One region of the Thermocoleostomius sinensis A174 genome, then DNA from elsewhere that is predicted to be linked to it. Evidence: riboswitches for the same ligand, from Rfam matches in the RefSeq annotation. Region 1 holds a riboswitch; each other region holds the start of a gene.
The links. Region 1 has a riboswitch for cyclic di-AMP ahead of ntrB (nitrate ABC transporter permease). Riboswitches for the same ligand answer to the same signal wherever they lie in the genome.
Positions count from the first base shown of each region.

Region 2: linked by a shared signal. The riboswitch ahead of OXH18_RS19635 (ArsB/NhaD family transporter) and the one ahead of ntrB (nitrate ABC transporter permease) in region 1 are both predicted to bind cyclic di-AMP.
Region 3: linked by a shared signal. The riboswitch ahead of OXH18_RS06345 (NfeD family protein) and the one ahead of ntrB (nitrate ABC transporter permease) in region 1 are both predicted to bind cyclic di-AMP.

Region 1 covers NZ_CP113797.1:4,746,832-4,752,048, reverse strand. The annotation lists gene dnaG (DNA primase) at 1-1,509, shown strand, start outside; cyclic di-AMP (ydaO/yuaA leader) riboswitch at 1,616-1,831, shown strand; gene ntrB (nitrate ABC transporter permease) at 1,963-2,817, shown strand; gene OXH18_RS20460 (CmpA/NrtA family ABC transporter substrate-binding protein) at 2,948-4,420, shown strand; gene OXH18_RS20455 (ABC transporter ATP-binding protein) at 4,485-5,217, shown strand, end outside.
Region 2 covers NZ_CP113797.1:4,547,811-4,553,027, forward strand. The annotation lists gene OXH18_RS19635 (ArsB/NhaD family transporter) at 1-1,159, opposite strand, end outside; cyclic di-AMP (ydaO/yuaA leader) riboswitch at 1,408-1,582, opposite strand; gene OXH18_RS19640 (cryptochrome/photolyase family protein) at 1,724-3,154, shown strand; gene OXH18_RS19645 (hypothetical protein) at 3,155-3,604, opposite strand; gene OXH18_RS19650 (FHA domain-containing protein) at 3,789-5,217, opposite strand, start outside.
Region 3 covers NZ_CP113797.1:1,457,672-1,462,888, forward strand. The annotation lists gene OXH18_RS06320 (serine/threonine-protein kinase) at 1-183, shown strand, start outside; gene OXH18_RS06325 (DUF4332 domain-containing protein) at 308-760, shown strand; gene OXH18_RS06330 (GNAT family N-acetyltransferase) at 764-1,282, opposite strand; gene OXH18_RS06335 (hypothetical protein) at 1,426-1,551, opposite strand; gene OXH18_RS06340 (hypothetical protein) at 1,577-2,302, shown strand; gene OXH18_RS06345 (NfeD family protein) at 2,520-2,813, opposite strand; cyclic di-AMP (ydaO/yuaA leader) riboswitch at 2,977-3,184, opposite strand; gene OXH18_RS06350 (tetratricopeptide repeat protein) at 3,421-5,217, opposite strand, start outside.

The DNA of each region.
Region 1 (5,217 bases):
GGCTATGCTCCGAGTGGCTGGCAAACGCTGTATGGCTATTTGGTAGAACAAAAGCGCTACCCCGTCGAATTAGTAGAGCAAGCCGGGCTGATTATTCCGCGTCAGGGGGAACGGGGCTACTACGATCGGTTTCGCCATCGCTTGATGATTCCAATTCACGATTTGCAGGGGCGGGTAATTGGGTTTGGTGGTCGTGCCCTAGGAGATGAACAGCCCAAGTATCTCAACTCGCCCGAAACTGAATTGTTTGATAAGGGCAAAACCCTGTTTGCCCTTGATAAGGCCCGAACGACGATCGCTAAGCAAGATCAGGCAATCGTGGTAGAGGGATATTTCGATGTCATTGCACTGCATACAGCTGGAATTACTAATGCAGTGGCCTCGTTGGGAACCGCTCTCAGTTTGGCGCAGGTTCGGCAACTGTTGCGCTACACCGAATCGAAACAGGTGGTGCTGAACTTTGATGCTGATGCAGCCGGTACAAAAGCGGCGGAACGGGCGATTGGTGAAGTAGCCGATCTTGCTTATAAAGGTGAAGTGCAACTACGCGTACTGAATATTCCGGATGGTAAAGACCCCGACGAGTTCCTCAAAATCCACACGCCCGACGAATATCAAGCTCTGATTGAGCAAGCACCCCTATGGCTAGATTGGCAAATTCAACAGACCTTGTTTAAGGCAGACCTCAGCCAAGCCGATCAGTTTCAACAGGCAACGCAGGAGATTGTGCAACTATTAGGACAATTACCGAACGCCACTCTGCGTACCCACTATATTCACACCTGTGCCGAATTGCTAAGTCAGGGCAATGCTCGGTTAACTGTGCAGCTTGAATCTGACTTGCGCACTCAGGTACGCGGACAGCGATGGCATGGCCGATCGCAAAAATGGCAGCGACCTGGCGATCGATCGCTGTTAGAGGAATCAGAAGCGCAACTGCTGCGGCTCTATTTACACCTGCCTGAGACGCGATTGTTAATTCGCGAATCCCTAGAGGAGCGTGATCTAGACTTTAGCTTAAGCCACCACCGCTTTTTGTGGCAGCAGATCTTGTACCTTGAGGAGTCAAGGATTGGCAATCAGAGACTAGAAGTGGCTCTAAATTCCCAATCCCCAACCCCTAGCCCCCAACCCCTCGATTTAATTTCTCAACTGCAAGATCACTGTGCCGAGTTTCCCGATAAGGCTGCATTCGTCTATGAATTATTTCAACTCGATGAAAAAACTAGACGCGACATTGTGCGGGCCCCATTGGTGATTCGAGCCTCGATCGCCAGTATCGAACGGGTCATGTGCGAAAAACGGCGGCGACATTTTCTCGACCTTTGGAAACAGACCGATTGCCGTGAAAACGCGGAACTGTCTCTGTACTATCAACAACAAATCTATGCTGAAAATCAACGGATTGCTGAACTAGATCAACAACAGCGCCAGACTACTTTAGAAGATATTGCCCAACTGCCGTGGGCCGGAGAGTATTATGCTACATTAAGATCTTCTAATGAATAGCATTAGTATTCTCTGATGAGTCTGCCATAAGAATGATTGACAACCTTGTTTTACAGCGTTTAAAGTGTATAGAAATCAACTTGTCAGCCTAATCCGGCACTAGTCCTAGTCATCAAAGCTAGATGTAATGAACAGACTATCCGGAGCGGAGGAACCACTCTTTTTGGGGCGAATCTTGAGAAGGCTAAAGGTGAAGGATATGCAAGATTGAGTTTAACTCTTACTGCTTTAACCTTCAGGCTTGATACTTTAACCTTCTTCAGAAGGACACCTCTCAGTCCTAGCCCGTCAGCTAACTCCGTCGGCATTGAGAGGAGACTGAAGATATCACAGCATTTTTATAGCTTGATGGCCTTCAGTGTCCTCTGATCTGGTAGAGTGACGCTTTTTGCACCTGGTTCTGCCAGGGGGTGTTGCTCTGTGCGTAACCACTTCAACCCATAGGAGGGCTTGATGCTGCTGCAATTCAATATTCAGGCGATCGTCCTGATGACACATGCTGTTTGGCGTCGATCGCTCAAACCGGCTTTAGTTAGAGATGCGGTGCTGTTTCCGCTACTGGGAGTGGCTGGTGTACTTCTCATCTGGTGGATTGCCACATGGTTTTCAAACTTGCTGCCGACTCCGTGGGAAGCGCTGACGGCAAATTTAGATTTTATTTTGCACCCCTTTTACCGCCGTGGGCCGGGGGATTTAGGGATTGGTTGGTTGCTGCTGGCAAGTTTGCGGCGGGTGTTTTTGGGGTTTCTGTTGGGGTCACTGGTGGCTATTCCGATCGGGCTACTCATTGGTATGTCTAGGAAAGCGATGCTCGCCATTAACCCAATTATTCAAATTTTTAGACCTGTATCGCCTGTGGCTTGGTTGCCAGTCGCGTTGGCAATTTTTAACTTGGCAAACCCGTCTGCGATTTTCGTCATTTTCATTACGTCGCTGTGGCCCACAATTATCAATACCGCATTGGGGGTCTCCAGTGTTTCTAAAGACTACTTAGACGTAGCGCGAGTGTTGGAAATGCCCCGGTGGCGACAAATCACCAAGATTATCTTGCCAGCCAGTCTGCCCTATATCTTCACCGGACTGCGTATCAGTTTGGGGATTGCCTGGCTGGTGATTGTAGCGGTGGAAATGTTGACGGGGGGAATTGGTATTGGATTTTTCGTCTGGGACGAGTGGAGTCGCTTGAACTTGAATTCTGTCTTCCTAGCCATTTTGGTGATTGGGGGCACGGGGTTGGTTCTGGATTTTCTCATCGGCAAGCTGCAAGAACTGGTGACGCATCGATCGGCCAAGGTCAGACAAGCTTGATGTCCTGCACTATGGCGGTTCAAAGCATAGGAATTTGACTAAGTTTTCAATATTTCATAACTAGACTGATGCGTCCTTCACGCCATCAAACAGTTACTCATGCATCACAACAACGCTACAAGAGGTATCCATGAGTTTCATCAATCGACGATCGCTCCTCTATGGGTTAGGTGGATTTACAGCGGCCTCTGCGCTGGCAGCGTGCGGCGTCACGGGTGGACGGCAAACCCAGAATTCACTCGTGTCACAAGCTGCTTTGGCGATCGAACCCGTTATAGATCCCAGCACTTTGGAAAAACCGAATTTGACTGTCGGCTTCGTTCCTGTGAATGATTGTGCTCCGTTTGCCATTGCCTACGAGAAAGGCTTTTTTCGCAAGTATGGCTTGAATGTCAGGCTGAGCCGTGAGGCTAGTTGGGCTACGTCCCGCGATGGTGTGATTTTTGGTCGCCTCGATGCCTCTCCTGTGGTATCTGGAGCCGTGACCAACGCCCGAATTGGAGCCGAGGGGGCACGCCATGCGCCAATGTCTGCTGCCATGACCATTCACCGCCATGGCAACGCCATGACCATGAACCGGGCTATGTGGGAAGCGGGAGTCCGCCCGCTGTACGAATACAATGGCGACATTGAGCAGTTTGGGCAAGATTTTCGCCGCTACTTTGAAGGACTGCCGCCAGAGCGCCGGGTATGGGCAGTGGTGCTTAGTTCCGCCATCTACGAGTATTTTGTGCGTTATCTAGCGGCAGCCGTAGGGGTTGATCCGATCGAAGCCTTTCGCATCATCATCTTTCCGCCACCGCAAATGGTCAGCAATATGCGCATCGGCAATATGCAAGCGTATATGGTGGCGGAACCTTGGAACACACGCGCCATCACGGGCAACGAAGGGATCGGCTTTACCTTTGCTCAAGGCAAGGAGATTTGGCGCGGACACCCCGATCGCGTTTTGGCGGTGATGGAAGATTTTATTGACCAAAATCCTAAAACCTATCGATCGCTAGTCAAAGCTCTGATCGAAGCTTGTCAATATTGCAGCGACCCGGCCAACCGCGAAGAGGTGGCCAAAATCATCACAGCACGATCGTTCACCGGAGCCAAACCCAGAACCTGCCAAACACCCACCCCAATTACCCCTGACAACATTGGCTCATTGCCCGACTGCGTTACCAAATTCACTGGCCCGGCCCTAATTGGCAACTATAACTATGGTGGCTTTGACGACAAGCCACGGGTACGTCAATCCAACGATACTACGATATTTTTCAACATGCCCTCGGACATTGCTACCATACCGGGCGATCATTCCACTTTCCTTTGGCAGTCGCAATCGCTATGGCTGATGACGCAGGCGACTCGCTGGGGGCAAATTTCAGAGTTTCCTAAAGACGCTGAGGAAAAAGCACGCCGCGCTTGGCGCACTGATCTCTATCGCGAAATTGCTACAGAAATGGGAATTGCCTGTCCAGCCGACGACTACAAAGTAGAACCTGCGGAAGCTTTCATCGATCGCAATGCCTTTGACCCCAGCGATCCAGTGCGTTACCTCAATAGCTTCAACATTCGAGCCAACGCCCCTACGCGCCTATTCATGTCATCTTAAATTTTTTCCTTTTGCTTTCCCCTGTCATCCCTCATCCTCTCATCCTTTAGCAACGGAGTTGACTATGGTTAAACCAACGTTTTTCTATGCGGCTAACGAAAGCCCCTATCCTACTCAATCGGCGACGGCGACGGTTGAATTTTTGGTAGTTGAAAATCTTGTCAAAGCGTTTAAGCGACCAGATGGTGGGCACTCAGTTGTTTTGGATGGTATTGATTTGACGATCGGTCCGGATGAATATATTTCAGTGATTGGGCATTCAGGTTGCGGGAAGTCAACCTTACTGAAAATTATTGGCGGCCTAGAAAAGGCAACCTCTGGCTCTGTGCGTCTAGAGGGACGCGAAATTTATAAACCAGGATCTGAGCGCATGATGGTATTTCAGCAGTATGCCCTGCTACCCTGGTTAACAGTACGGGAAAACATTCGCCTGGCAGTGGACGAAGTTTTAAATCATGCTTCTGCTGCTGAAAAAAAACAGATTGTCAATGAGCACATTGCTATGGTAAATCTCACGGCGGCTGCCGATAAATATCCTGATGAACTATCGGGTGGTATGAAGCAGCGGGTGGGCATTGCCAGGGCATTAGCTACTCGTCCGAAACTCCTGTTGATGGATGAACCGTTCGGAGCATTGGATGCGCTAACGCGAGGAAAATTGCAACGACAAGTGCTAGATATTTGGGAAAGTCATCGTCAAGCCGTGATGATGATTACGCATGATGTGGATGAGGCGCTGTACATGTCCGATCGCATTATTCTCATGACCAATGGACCGTCTGCAACCATTGGGGAAA
Region 2 (5,217 bases), 200 kb from region 1:
CCCCAAACATCATGGCATAGAACAGCGGCATTACCTCGGGTGGAAAAGCTCCTTGATAGTCAGCTTGCAGAATTTCGTTACCAGCTAGGCCCACATTGACAATGTATTCTTTCAGTAATGGAACCATTGCCACCACCAGCGGAATATTGGGAATAACGCTAGACAATAACCCGACAAAAAACAGCAGCGCGATCGAGCCTAAGGCAATATTTTGACCCAACACGATCGTCAATAGACCAGACAAGCTGCTAATCACACCTGTTTTACCGAGTGCTCCAATTAACACAAACACACTCATGAAGAAGATCAACGTACTCCAGTCTACATCGCGCAAAATATTGTTGACCGTATCGATTTTGCTGTGATGGGCCAACAGCAGCGCAATGCCGGCTCCCATCAACGCGACAGCGGCCGGGGAAAGAGGAACTGGCAGTGTCTCACCAATAGCAAAGAACAAAAGCACAAAAAACATCAGCACGCCACCGGCTGCCAACACCCCTGGATGATTAATTTTGGGACGCGGCAAATGCTCTAGATCAGCAAGTTGTGTGTTCCAAATAGGGGAAAATAAGGCTGGCAGCAACAACACGATCGTCACGATCGCTACAACCCCGCCTAGGCTTAGACGCCCCAGGTAATCGAGAAAGGTGACATTTACGGCATCCCCTACAATGAAGGTGGCTGGATCGCCCACCAATGTCAAAAGTCCAGCGCTATTCGCCACAAACACCATCAAAATTAGCAATGGCACAAAATCTACGCCAATTTCTTGAGCAATGGGCGGCAACAGTGGAGCCAATAACATTACTGTGGTGGCATTGGGTAAAACGGCGCAAATCGGAGTTGTAATAGCTACGATCGCTAACAGCAGGCGTTTACCGCTGCCCTTAGCCAGCATCACCATTTGGGTTCCCAAATAATCAAAAATTTTAGTAGGTTCAAACGAGCGTACCAGCACCATGACTCCAAAAAATAGTGCCAAGGTAGCATAACTACTGCTGATATAGCCAATCGCCTCTCCTAGAGTAATCACGTTGGCAAACACTAGCAACAACGCACCCAGAAAGGCGGCAATCATCAGGTGAACCCATTCGGTCATCACCAAACCAATCACTCCAATAAAGGTGGCTGTTGCCACAATCGCTTGCCAATTTTCCACAGTCTTTCTCCACAATGGTTTGAGCAGTACAAACAATCGACAGAACAACACCCCTCGGCATGAAAGCGATTGCATCGGCGGAGTCAAGATACAACCGCACCACAGCGTTGAATTGGATAGAGCAATCAGAGCGATCAAGTCATCCTGTGCGTTGTACAGGCCGCAAGACCCGTGTTGTCCTTTCGCTCATATCCTTTGGTTGGGAAGCTGACGAGCGCACCGCATTTGATTGTGAAAATGCTGTCTCTTCAGTCCCTCTCGATGCCTACGGAGTTAGCTGACGGGCGAGGACTGAGAGGTGTCCTTCTTGGAAAGGTTAAAGTACTAAGGCTCAAGGCTAAAAGATTTGATTTATCCTTTGTCCTTCATCCTTTAAAAGATTTGCCCCGAATGTTGGTTCCTCCGCTTCAGCAGGTTCATGGATGGCTCTCAGTTAGTTCCTGCTGAATTAGGCTGACAATACAGTATTTGGTTTGATCCATCCTATCACCCGCTCTCGTGGTCGGCAATCTTCTACAATGGCAGCGAGTAGGCCGAATGAACGGACGTTGAGCGAAAAATGGCATGGCTGATCTAATTTTGTTTTGGCACCGTCGCGATTTGCGCATCTGTGACAATGTAGGGCTAGCCGCGGCTAGACAACACAGCACTAGGGTAGTGGGCGTGTTTTGCCTCGATCCTGGCATCTTAAAAGGGGATGATGTGGCAGCGGTTCGAGTGACTTATATGATGGGCAGCCTCCAAGCGCTTGCAGAAAACTATGCTCAGGTAGGCAGCCAGCTTTTGGTGTTGCAAGGATCGCCAGCCCAACAAATTCCAGCGTTGGCACAGACGTTACAAGCACAAGCGGTTTTTTGGAACAAGGATGTAGAACCCTATGCCAGAGACCGCGATCGCACGGTGGCAGATGCTCTGAAACAGGCAGGCATTGAAGTGCAAGCCTTTTGGGATCAATTACTTCACGCTCCTAGAGAAATATTAACGGGGACGGGTGCACCTTATACGGTATTCACTCCCTTTTGGCGCAATTGGCGCAGTCGGGGGAAATCGGCTCCTGCACCCAATTTAGAGAGTGCCGAGGGTTTGACGGAGGCTGAACAAGACCAAGCCAAACAGACAGGCTGCATTCCATTACCTTCGGCGAAGGACTTGGGGTTTGGGTGGGATAATGAGTTGCCCCTCTTACCTGGAACACAAGCGGCTCACGATCGCCTAGAAGAATTTTGTGACCAATCCATCGACGAATATCGAGAACGGCGGAACTTTCCGTCGGTGCGTGGTACGTCACAACTGAGCGCGGCGCTCAAATTTGGTACGATTGGCATCCGCAGTGTATGGGCAGCAACAGAAATGGCCCTGTCCGAGTGTCGTAGTGATGAAGCTCGCGATAACATTCATACCTGGCAACAAGAATTATGTTGGCGCGAATTTTATCAACATGCTATGTACTGCTTCCCAGAACTGGCGGAGGGGGCGTACCGCGATCCAATGAAGGATTTTCCCTTTATCAACAACCCAGAACACTTTCAAGCGTGGTGTGACGGTCAAACTGGGTATCCGATCGTTGATGCTGCCATGCGTCAGATGAATCAGATTGGCTGGATGCACAACCGCTGTCGGATGATTGTTGCCAGTTTTCTCACCAAAGATTTGATCACTGATTACCGTTTAGGTGAAAAGTATTTTGCACAACGGCTAATTGATTGGGATTTATCCGCTAACAACGGTGGTTGGCAATGGAGCGCTTCTAGTGGCATGGACCCAAAACCTCTGCGAATTTTTAATCCTGCTAGTCAGGCCCAAAAGTTTGATCCAGAAGGTGAATATATTCGCGAATGGGTTCCGGAATTGCGGAGTCTGGATACAGAACAATTGGTGACTGGGAAAATTTCTCAGGAGGAACGCGATCGCTGCAACTATCCTGTGCCGATTGTTGATCACAAACAACAACAGAACCGCTTCAAAGACCTGTATCAACAACAAAAAACCAAGTAATCAGTAAACCCTGCGCCATTTACCAATCCATTCACCGCCGCGAAACCGCCAGCGAGGAAACAGTAACCGCATAATTACCCAAGAAGCCAAATAAGTAGAGATCCATACAGCACCATAGTGTAGAACAAAGGTTCCTAGGTTAAAGTGGCTGCCATCAATGAATGGTAGCACGTTCAATCGGACCAAAATTGCCAGCAACACGCCCTCAGCAATGCCCGCTAGCAACTGAAATGCCCCTGGCCAGTCGTGATCCCACATAAACTTCTGCAAGAAGTTATAGAGAATGTCCCAAAGCAGCCCGAACAGAGCCACATAAAACAGCACCCAATAGTAGGATGTGCCAGGTTCTGTACCCAATAATCCTGATGCAAATTTCCAAGTTGTAATCAGTCCAATTGTAGCTAGAAGAAAGATGCGAGTTTGCCAACGGCCAAACAGTGTAGGGGTCATAGGTGTAAGGTTTTGGTGAATAGGTTTTAACGGGAAGTCGGTAATGGGTAAGCAATGATGGGTAATGGAACGAGAATTAATAATAAAAACGGAAGTGAGAGCAGACGATGCTACTTCTTGAATCGATCGATCAACAATCAACAATCAGCAATTATTAATTATCAATTACCAATTACTAACCCCTCTATGGCGATACATTCAACGCCCATTTACACCACTGCCACAGAGAACCAATGCCTTCTAAGTAGCGAATTTTAGGTGCTCTGGCAGCAGCGAGGGACTCGGCCGATCGATGGGCAGCATATTGCAATCCCAAGAAGGTATCGACAGGAGCATACGGCCCGCCCAATGTGATCACTCCTGCTGCATACATGCGTCCACGATTGTTGCGCATTTTCTTGATTTCAAAATCATTCTCAACGTGCAAGCGCATCTGTGGATTCAGGTCTAGGTTGTAGTGATCGATGAGATCGCGCAGTAGGGGATTCTCGCGTGGGTCTGACACCAACCCGGTACAGTCAATCACAAAATCAGCTTCGATGCGTTCGACCCCTTCATAGCCGCGACTCTTAATATAGGTAACAGGTTGCCCTTTCTCGTTTTGGTCTACTTTGTCAACCTGACCAAACTTGATGGTGTACCACCCTTCTTTTAAGCCTTCTTTGACGGTTTTGCGCCAATTTCCTCGGCTAGCGGTGGTCGTGCCACCCCAAGCTTCCAGTAACTCTCGTCGCCGCAATGGATCGGCTGATTCCAGCTTAGCCCGCATGTCTCCGCCCCAGGTTCCTTTGGGCCAGTTAAAGGGTTGAAATTCCCAGTGATTTTCCACAAACCGCTTGGCAAAGCCAAACCGATTACCAGATTTTGGCGTGCGGCTGAGATGAATGACCGAAATACGCGGATTCTCTTTACGCGCCTTATAAAGCCGATCCATTACCTGTGAACCAACAATACCAAAACCGCGTACAACCACAGTTCCACCAAATTTCTCTAGATGTTCGTATACATGATCATGGGGTTCATAACCATGTACTACGGTTTTTACATCTCCCGTTCGCTGCCGATATTCTTGTAAATCATTCAAGAGTTTAATAGCAGGATACCCCGTAGAAAGATGAATGTACTTGGCAATCAAAAATCGGTAATCAGACGATAGCAATTGAGGTGAGCCGGCAATGGGCGGTTTGGTCGCAGAATAGGCAATCACATAGCGTCCATCTTCGGTTTTGCGAATGCTGCGAACGCTGCCATATTGCACGACTCGATCCCAGCCAATTCGCTCGGCTTCGCGATCCATCGAGGTAAAAACATTGTCGGCGATCGGCGTATAGGTATCGGCAAACGCTGGTTCAGCAAATACTTGCCACAGATGGGAAAGAGCCGACGGAAACCGTGCTGAAAACACTTCTCGCCATGCCTCCCGCAGCGCATAGCCTGGCCAACCCCAGACGTTATCAGGACAGGAATCCGAACCCGATCGAATGCGCTTATAGCGAGGAATTTGGCAATTGCGCAGCAGCGCTTCATAGCGAGCATAGGGCTTTTCGGGACGCAACGTTAAGACTCGAATTTGATCAGATCGCACTCCGCAAATGCGAATCATATCTACCCAA
Region 3 (5,217 bases), 2.5 Mb from region 1:
CAGGTGTTACAAGGAGATGTGGTGTTGGATGTTCGATCACCTGATGGTCGATTTGCACAGAATGGCAGCAGAGTGCGCGGGTGGCAAGGCCAGTTTTTGAGCGGTGGCGACTATTCGATCGATGTGATAGCTAATCAACCCACAACTTTCTTTCTACGTGTTGAGTTAGATGGACCGCTTTAAGTTAAAGGGGAGTGGGGAGCCGGGAGTCGGAATTGGGAATAAATGTATGCTGCCGCAGTTTAATCAGGTATTTAATAATTTGTCTTGATAATTTGTCATGGTTGATTGGAGTATTTTCACACTCATGAAAGCGAAGCATCGCAATGCTAAATCAACTCGCTGCGCTTCTCGATCCAATTGGACGATCGATCGGTTGCCGGGTCTCAGCGATCGTGAGCAAGCACGACTAAAATCTTGTGGCATTCACAGCACTGGGCAACTCTTGCAGCAATCTCAAACCCCGGCTCAGCGACAAAACTTGGCGGCTCGGTTGCAAGTTCATGTCCAGTACGTCAATAAATGGTCTGCTTTGGCAAACCTGGCGCAAATTCCCAGCGTTGGGTGTGATTACTGTGGGCTGTTGCTTCATGCTGGAATTAGCTCGCCCACCCAACTTGCTCAAACTTCCTTACCTCGCCTGCATCGACAAATCCTCAAACTACAAGTGGCAACCATGCAGCGTCAAGACCTTTGCCCCAGCCTGGATCAAGTGTCTACCTGGATCGATGAAGCTCGGCAGCTACTTTTGCAAGGCTAAAGCCTAGTCTGGATACCAGAACATCCCCTTGATGCCTTCTGGATCGGACATGAAGCCCAAACCTCGATAAAAATCGACTACATGCGGATCGGCAAATAGCGTAATATTGCTGATGTCTTCACTACGTAGTTTCTTGATCATGTGTCGCATCAGGGCTTTCCCTAATCCTTTGCCTTGAAAATCAGGATGAACCACCACGTCCCAGATGGTGGCATTGAAGGCATGGTCAGACGTAGCACGGGAAAACCCAATCAAGCGGCGTTGGGCCCCTCGTTGCTCCCACATAGAAACCACCAAAAAACTATGTTGAATGGCTTTTTTTACTTTGCGGAGCGGACGACGTGACCAACCCACCGCATCGCATAGTTCCTCTAACTCATAGAGGTCGATGTCTCGATCGGTGCTAAAAAAAATGCGAGAATTTTCTACTACCATACCAGGAGACGCTAGCCCGTCAGCCTCCATCGATTTGGGTGCAGTAGTAGTATCAGAGGTGCTGAATAAGCTCTTCCAGAAACCCATGCGAGTGCGGTCAAGTTAGTACAGAGTCATATAGCAGTAATAGTAAGTATATCGCTGTGCTTCTGCTTCCACTGCACCTTCGGCAAAATAGATCTCAAAAAGACGAAGATTTCAAGCAGATAACAGCCGTAACGTTGCGGCTGCTAAAAATCGATCGCCGTCTGTAGCACGGCTACGTTTTGTTTTTGGGAAAGATGAAAATAGGCAACTGTGCAATCGCCGATCGATCGGGTTCCGTCCGAGGATTGATCGTGATGCGGCTCTACCATTCACGACTTGGAATTCGCCCCGCTTATGGCTTCGGGTTTGAAATCATCCACACTAGAGCTACTGAGACGCTTCAACCGTGCGTTTCCTCAGTTCTACGAGCAATTCGTCAGCAGTGAAATTCAACTACAAAATTTACGGCTAGCCTACCAGCTTTACAAATCTCGACAAGCTGTAATTGAACTCAGTTCTGAAAGCAACCGCAGCACCTTGCATTTTGCCTACCGCAATCACTCGTTTCTACTAAGCGATATTTTTGGTGTGTTGGCAGCTTACGGTCTCACCATTCATAGTCTTAGCCTGTATGGGCAAATTGATCCCCCCATGTTGGTGTTCATCAAGCTCGTAGTATCGCGCGGCGGCAAAGCCCTTCCCGACAAAACGGCTGACAATGTTTGTCGTGCCATTCGTGAAGCCCTAGCAGGGCGATTTGAAGTGGAAGAAATGCTAGCCGTTGAATTTAACCTCGATGCGGGTCTCGAACAAGTAGAAACCGAATTTTATGTCGATCCAGTGTTTCATTTGCCAGCCCTACTGATTGAGGCAGACAACCAACCAGGCTTGTTCTACAAGGTCATGTATGCGATTTGGCAAGAAGATTTGCTTGTTGTCAATGCCAATCTTCTGGTTTGGCGAGGGCGAACACGACTGATTCTTTACCTATTAGGGCCAAACGAAAGTCTCATTCCAGAATACTTGGGGCAAAAGATTGCTGAAGGAGTGCGACAACGCCTGCTCGGTCGGTTTCGATAACTAAACTAACGGTACGGCTGAGCCTGCTTTACCCTAATTGGTTCATTTTCTACCCACAAGCGATTGGGTAAGACCCGTATGGGCTGACGGGAGTGGGAGGTTCCCCACCCCTTAGCGCCAAGACGTTCATAGAGTAGGATTTAGATCAGGGTTTCATTGCTAGACCAATGCAAAGGAACCGATCGCCAACTTAACCTGAGCCTACCTGGTTGTTCGGCTAAGCGCTTTCAGACATTTGACGGAGAGGTTCTACCAGTAGCGTAATGTTACTGCGACCAATCACTCGAACCACCTCACCTGGCGACAGGGTGACATCTCGATTGCATTGGGCCGACCACCATGACCCTTGAAAGCGAACGCGACCTTTTTGGGATGGTTGAATCACAGCATCAACGATCGCTTCTCCAACGGATTGAAATCGAGAGATAGCTGTTAAAGAGGCATTTTCAGCATCCTCAAGGGCGGTTGAAACCGTGGAGTTGAAGAATTTGTTGAGCGAAGACATAACCATTGGAATTCCTCCTTGTCGTGAAACTCACTTGACTATCGCAAAACAGTTAGTGAGGAATAGATGCACTAAGTAACGCCGTAGATTCACTTAGAAAAAGCAAAAAAGCGTCACTCAAGAGGCCTGAGGACACTGAAGGAGATCAAGCTGTAAAAATGCTGACTCTTCAGTCTCCCCTCACTGCCGACGGAGTTAGCTGACGGGCTAGGGCTGAGAGGTGCCCCTTTTGAAAAGGCTAAAGCATTAAATCTCAAGGTCAGAGCGACGACGGTTAAATTCAGTTTTGTCTATCTCTCATCGCTTTATCTTTTTCAAAATTCGCCCCAAGGAATGGTTCCTCCGTTTCAGATTCATCTCTTTGTCATTTTGAATGAAGGTGGATCTGAATTAGGCTGACTAACAGATTTAAGATTGTAAGGTAGCACTCTCGTCAAAATTTCGTCAACGTTGTTGGATCATTGAATTTGCTTTGTCAATTTTGCTACGGTTGCCTTGTCACTCCAACTAAAGTTTGAGTTCGTAATATTAGCTTAAACAAAAATGCAAGTCAATGCTTACGTCTTAAGATGAGTTTTAATATTGCTGATGGAAGAGCGGCTTGAATCTTGTTTTATTTGATACGCAACGATCGCAAAAAATTGACGAGTTGCTCTGGGTGAATCCAGATGTCCTCAAGTAGAGGATTGGTGTACATGAGTTGCCGCAATGGTTCTCCTGCAAAGGGTTGACCACTAACCAGATAATGTTGAAGCGATCGCTGATGGCTGATGACCCAGTAATAGTGCCGGATGTAGGCAGGGTTGATGAACTCAATCACGATTGTCTCAGGGCGACAGAAAATGAGATTGGTTAACCCGCCTCCGTGGGGAGCCAGAATCAGCTTAGCCTGAGCAAACAGAGCGACCTGCTCGGCAAACGATCGGGTTTCTAACTGAATCGGAGTAATGTTATAGGCTTTTAGTTGGTCGATTATCGCTACTTCGTTTAACACTCGTCGGTGGTTGGCGCGGGCGCGGCTAATGTAGATCCGTTCGGGTAATTGAGTGTTGGCAGCAATTGCCTCAGCTAATGGTAAAAATTGTTGCCTTAACCAGTCCATGGCCCACGCTTCTAGCCAACCCAACGGGCCTGCGAAGGAGGGAACTAATAGACAATTAGCTTGGATAAACGGCTGGCGATCGCTTTCCACGATTTTTTCTAAAGGAATGCCCAGCGCGGCCAAGGTGTCTCGTTGAAAGGGTTGGCGGATGCTGTTTAGGAAGAATCGATTGACTTGATCGAGGGGAAAGCCGCTTTGTTGTAACAGCGCCAAACGAGGCAGAATGTCTACTATCCAGTGATAGTAGTTATGCCCTGACAAACCTGTCAGAATAGCCACGGTACCTGAAATCGGAATCGGGCGCGCTTTGGGCAATGGCAATTGCGGGGGTCTAGAGGAGTAGGGACAGCCGGGCAAGTGACCAGGATACGTGCGCGACAAATCGTTAAATAGAGAATCATCCGGTGTTGAAACCGCGATCGTGTGACACACTAGCCAGTCATTTTGCTGTGGCGTAGCCCAACTCTTGCCCTGTGGAATTGTAACGGTGAACAACGGCGAAGCTTGAATAGACGGCAGTCCACGACAGCGATGAATCCCCTGGTCTATCTGAGTTAATTGAAAAGCCTGGAACAAACGCTTGAGGCAAGGCGAACAGTTCAGTCCATGACAGACCGCAGGGATAGGGAATGGAGTGAGGGGATTGAAGTGAACCGGACAATCAATGGGTGATTGTGAAGCAACTGGTGATTGCGGAGCAACGACCCCTCTTGTGTCAGCAGCAGGACAAGTCAAGCACGATCGTATCCAATTTAAGCAGCGGTAGTCGGTGGTGGCGGCATGGGTCGTGAGCCACTCTTGAGTGGACGTATGGAACCCTGTCCAGACTGTTGAGGTGAGGTCGGGTTGGCTGGGATCAATCGCGGCTGAGAGTTGCGATTGTGGCTGAGCTTGTTTCAACGGGCACTTTGCTAAGTTGCGGTTGGGGTCGAGGCGATCGGGCTGAAGCTGTAAAGCTTGCTCGTAGTAGAGTTTGGCTTGCTGCGTTTGACCGTTGCCACCGTACCTAGCAAGTGCAGCGGCTCGATGAACGTAGACGTCTGCTAGATAACTGGCTATGACCGACGAAGCTTGTTGTTGATGGAGGGCTAAAAAAAAGCGCCCGCAGGCAATCTGCGCTTGCAGCAGTTCATCGATAGGCGAATTTCTCTGATCGGAACGATTTCTGGCTTGTTCTGTCCATTGCCAGTAGGCTTGCACATAGGGTAGCTGGGGTTGAATCACAGATCGCAGTAGTGCAAACGCCCGATCGAAATCTCCTAGTGCGAGCCACGAAAAGGCTGCTTCGGCGTAGATGTTCCAATGGGT